Regions from separate parts of the Leisingera sp. ANG49 genome, predicted to be linked through region 1. Evidence: riboswitches for the same ligand, from Rfam matches in the RefSeq annotation. Region 1 holds a riboswitch; the other holds the start of a gene.
What was found. Region 1 has a riboswitch for cobalamin ahead of AC58NV_RS08930 (DUF1636 family protein). Riboswitches for the same ligand answer to the same signal wherever they lie in the genome.
Positions count from the first base shown of each region.

Region 2: it holds a riboswitch for cobalamin, as region 1 does, so the genes downstream of both, AC58NV_RS21095 (TonB-dependent receptor plug domain-containing protein) here and AC58NV_RS08930 (DUF1636 family protein) in region 1, are expected to answer to the same signal.

Region 1 is NZ_JCATZN010000002.1:531,954-534,339, forward strand. It holds gene cobW (cobalamin biosynthesis protein CobW) at 1-635, opposite strand, end outside; gene AC58NV_RS08930 (DUF1636 family protein) at 638-1,048, opposite strand; cobalamin riboswitch at 1,146-1,352, opposite strand; gene cobO (cob(I)yrinic acid a,c-diamide adenosyltransferase) at 1,404-2,039, shown strand; gene glpD (glycerol-3-phosphate dehydrogenase) at 2,148-2,386, opposite strand, start outside.
Region 2 is NZ_JCATZN010000009.1:92,919-95,304, forward strand. It holds gene AC58NV_RS21095 (TonB-dependent receptor plug domain-containing protein) at 1-901, opposite strand, end outside; cobalamin riboswitch at 1,061-1,269, opposite strand; cobalamin riboswitch at 1,548-1,762, shown strand; gene AC58NV_RS21100 (DUF4198 domain-containing protein) at 1,906-2,386, shown strand, end outside.

The DNA.
Region 1 (2,386 bases):
AGGATCGGCAGCTTGCGGGGCGCCTCGGCCTCGATCACCGCGCGGGCCTTCTCGACACCTGCGTCGCCGGCCAGGTCGGCCTTGGACAGAAGCACGATGTCGGCACAGGAGATCTGGTCCTCGAACACTTCGCTGAGCGGGGTTTCGTGGTCGATGCTGTCGTCCGCCTCGCGCTGGGCCTGCACGGCGTCCAGGTCGGGGGCGAACTGGCCCTTGGCAACGGCCTCGGCATCGGCCAGCGCAATCACGCCGTCAACGGTGATGCGGGAGCGTATCGCGGGCCAGTCGAAGGCCTTGAGCAGCGGCTTGGGCAGCGCCAGGCCGGAGGTTTCGATCACGATGTGATCGGGTTTTTCCGGCAGGTTCATCAGCTGCTCGATAGTGGGGATGAAGTCATCGGCTACGGTGCAGCAGATGCAGCCGTTGGCCAGTTCCATGATGTTCTCCGCCGGGCAGTTTTCATCGGCGCAGGACTTCAGGATGTCGCCGTCCACACCGGCGGTGCCGAATTCGTTCACCACAACCGCCAGGCGCTTGCCCTGCGGGTTCTGCATCAGGTGGCGGATCAGGGTGGTCTTGCCCGCACCGAGGAAGCCGGTGATGACGGTGACGGGGATCTTGTTGAGGTCGCTCATGATTACTCCTCGGAGAAGAACTTGGCCGGCGGGATGCGGGCAATGGATTGCTTGCGGAAGGTCTGCGGGCGCTCGCGCCAGGGCACGACGCCGTCGGCGGTGGCGGCATAGGCGGCGGCGCCTTCCAGGATCTCGGGAACGTGCTGGTCCGGGTCAAGGTCGCCGTAGACATAGGTCCAGCGCTCCGCGCCGCCGACCAAGGCAACAGCGCAGCCGCGCTTGCAGGAGGACAGGCATTCGACACCGCGCAGGCGGACGCCTTCGGGCATCCCGGCTTCTTCCAGGGCTGCGTGAAGGATGGCGCCGGGGCGGGCGGCCTCGGGGTCGGCGCCCTCGCGACGGCAGGTGAGGCAAACGGTCAGCGTGACCGGTCCCTGGGTGCTGGCAGTTTTGCCTGCCATTTCGTCAGCCATCAGCGCGTCTCCTGTCGCGGCAGGGCGTGCGGGATGGCCAGAAAGGAACTGTGTCGTGCCAGTCCCTCGCCCGGTCGCAGAACACCCCGTCTGCCCGTTGATCTCTCTCTCGCTGGCAGGTCTCCCGGCTTGCGGATGCCAAGGCGCTTGCCTTGCCGGCCATCCTGCCTTCCCGGGAGTTTTCCCCAGTGGCATGGCGGCCTCATCCGGTCACGGTCGCGGGGGCGGCTGTGCTTCGGCCTCGAACGGCCTTCACATTCCCTCTTCGCCTGTTTTCACAGGAACCAGCGGAACCCCCTTGCGCTATGGCGGGCTTCTTTGTCAAGACATGGGGTCAAACAGCTGGAGAGCCCCCATGAGCGAAAAGTCTGAAACCGGCATCTCAGAAGAAGAAGCCGCCCGTCACGCCTCCAAGATGGCCAAGAAGAAGGCCGCGCGCGACCGGATGATGAAGACCAAGGAAGGCGAGAAGGGCCTAATCATCGTCCACACCGGGCCGGGCAAGGGCAAATCCTCCTCCGGCTTCGGCATGATCATGCGCTGCATTGCCCATGGGATGCCGTCCGCCGTGGTGCAGTTCATCAAGGGCGCCTGGCAGACCGGCGAGCGCACCCTGATCGAGGAGAACTTCAGCGATCTCTGCCAATTCTATGCGATGGGCGAGGGCTTTACCTGGGAAACCCAGGACAAGGCGCGCGACATTGCCGCCGCGCAAAAGGGCTGGGAAAAGGCCAAGGAGATGATCTTGGATGAGCGCAATACCATGGTGCTCTTGGATGAGATCAACATTGCGCTGCGCTATGAGTATCTGGATCTGGAGGAGGTGCTGGAATTCCTGGTCGAGCAGAAGCCGCCGATGACCCATGTGGTGCTGACGGGCCGCAACGCCAAGGAGGAGCTGATCGAGATCGCCGATCTGGTGAGCGAGATGGGCCAGATCAAACACCCGTTCCGCGCCGGCGTGAAGGCACAGAAGGGCGTGGAGTTTTAAGACCCTTTCAGAATGTCCCGCCCGGCCGCCAGGCCGGGCAGCGCCCGTCCCCCCCCACGGGGCGGGCGCTTCGCTTCCACCCTGCCGGGCCGAGCACCGCCCTTTGAGTTATGCCGCCAACTGCGCCGCTTTGCCTTGGATGTAGTCATTCACCGCGGCGCGCTGGGCTTCATCCAGCCGCAGCCCCAGCTTGGTGCGCCGCCACAGGTAGTCGTCTCCAGTTCGTACCCATTCGCGGGCAATTGCCCAGTCCAGTTCCTGCGCGGTGATCGTCGCCCCGAAGTCCTGCCCCATATCAGCCGCGGATTTGGCCTCGCCCAGAAGCTCCCAGGCCTCGGTGCCATAGG
Region 2 (2,386 bases), on a different contig from region 1:
CATTGAAGGACCGGTCAAAGTCAGTGCGTTCGATTGACAGGCGGTGTTTCAGGCGGCCGCCCAATGTGTCCAGTTCAGCAAAGACCTGAGCCAGTTGCTCATCCCGGTCACTGAATTGCGTCGGATCATCAACGACATAGCTGGCCGCATCCGTTGCGGTGAAGGAGGTGCGGTCGCTGTCATAGCGTTCATCCGACGTGCGGAAGTTGAAGCCAAGTTTCAGCCGGTCGGTGACCAGGTAGTCGCCTTTCAATTGCAGTGTATTGCGGCGGATGCCGTCCTCTTCGCCGCCATCGCCCGAGGTGTCATAGCCGTCGTCATTGTCATGGGCGAAGCTGAAGGCGATGCCGCCGCGCTCGGTCCGCGACGAAACCCGTGCCGAGGCCCGGTAGCCGTCGGACCCCGCTTCCGCGCTGCCGCCGTAATCCGTGCCGATGCCGCCGGACTTGGTGATGATGTTGATCACACCGGCCGAAGCGTTGGAGCCGTAGAACACCGATTGCGGGCCGCGCAGGACTTCGATTCGCTCGATATTGGCCGTGTCCAGGCCGGACAGAATGTACTCGCTATCTCCGGCGGCGGCCTCAACGCCATCAATCAGGATCAGCGTGTGATTGGCTTCGCCGCCGCGAATGCGGACTTGGGTGAAGCTGTCGCCGGAGCCGCTCACCATCAGGCCGGGCACCGAACGCAGCGCGTCCTGGACGGTGGTGATGCCGCGATCTTCGATCTCCTCGCTGGTCAGGACCGAGACGGAGCGGCCGTACTTCTGGGCCTCGACCGGCGTAAAGCCGCCGGAGACGATGATCTCCCCCAGATCGGTGACCTCGTCATCCTGGGCGGTTGCGATTACAGGGGCGGCGGCCAGGGCCGCGGCCAGGGACAGGCTTGCCTTGCGCATATTCCATTCCTCCCGGCCCGCGCAGCAAGCACAGGCCAAGCGGCTGCCCATGCCGGGCAGCATGTTCAAAATTTTGGTCTTTGGAAGGCATTGCCCCCGCAGACGGTGAAAACTGCCACCACTACGGAAGTCCGTTGTCCTTGGCGCGCCCCGCACCCGGACAGGGTGATCATCCTGGCAGGTCTCCTGACTCGCGGGTCGAGGCTTTGCTGCGCCTTCCCGCCCCTTAGGGCAGTGGCATATCGCAGCATTGCTCTCCGCTCACAGTTGCGGGGGCAGTCACGGATTCGGCGCCTGTTGGCTACACCTCACCGTGTTCCCTTTTAACCGGGTGGTCTCCCAGCCGGACCAGAATGGCCGCGACTTAGGCAAACTGAACTTATTCTGTCAAGCGGGAGAATTCGCCACCTGTGTAGAAATGGTCCAGGGCTGGCATCCATACCGCCAAAGCCGCTTTGCCATGTTTTGTGTGATGACGATTGATAAAGCACTCAACAAGTTGCGAAAGGCAGCGGCCATTGCTTGGTCCTTTGATCGAAACATGCCCGTCTGTTGATCAGCGCAGCGCAGCCGCAGCCAAAATCTTCCACGCCAAACCCGCTGATGTCCTGAATACGATTCTCTTGACTCGGAAATTCCGTTTTGCCATTCAGCCAAGGTGACCGGTTCCGCGAGTGTTTCAATGCGCAGCGGAAGAAATAGGGAACACGGTGCGGCGTACCCAAAAGGGACCAAATCCGTGACTGCCCCCGCAACTGTGAGCGGTGAGTGACGCTGAGAACGCCACTGGGAACATCCCCGGGAAGGCCAGCCGAACCAGGACCCGCGAGTCAGGAGACCTGCCGGACGCGAGGACTGAAGCTCCGCTTGCGGGGGTTCTGCCCTTTTCCACCGGACGCCGGGGTGCGCGTCTGGCGCGTGTGCCGTTCAGGCGTTTCCGTGCCGCTACTCCCCGTTGTTCATTCCTGATTGCAGGTGTGCCTGCGTCGTCGAATGAGGACGAAATGAAACTGAACTATCTGGCCGCAGCCCTGGCCGTTTCCCTGCCGGCCGCCGCGTCGGCGCATTTCCAGCTGAACTACACCGAAAGCGCGCTGATCGAGAAGCCCGGTGACGTGCCGATGGGCCTGGTCTTCTGGCATCCGATGGCCAATGGCCACGCCATGGACATGGGCACGCCGGAAGAATTCTTCATGATCCACAAGGGCGAAAAAACCGACCTGTCGGACCGCCTGGAGCCCGCCACCTTCAAGGGCGCTGAGAACGAAGCTTCGGCCTACAAGGCGTCCGTACCGGTGAAACGCTCCGGCGACTATGTCGTGGTGACCGTGCCCTCGCCCTATTACGAGGAAAGCGAAGACATTTACATCCAGCAGATTTCCAAGGTCGTGCTGAACCGCAACACGCTGCCCACCGACTGGGACCAGCCGGTTGGCCTGGCCACCGAGATCCTGCCGCTGAACAAGCCCTACAACGTGATCGTCG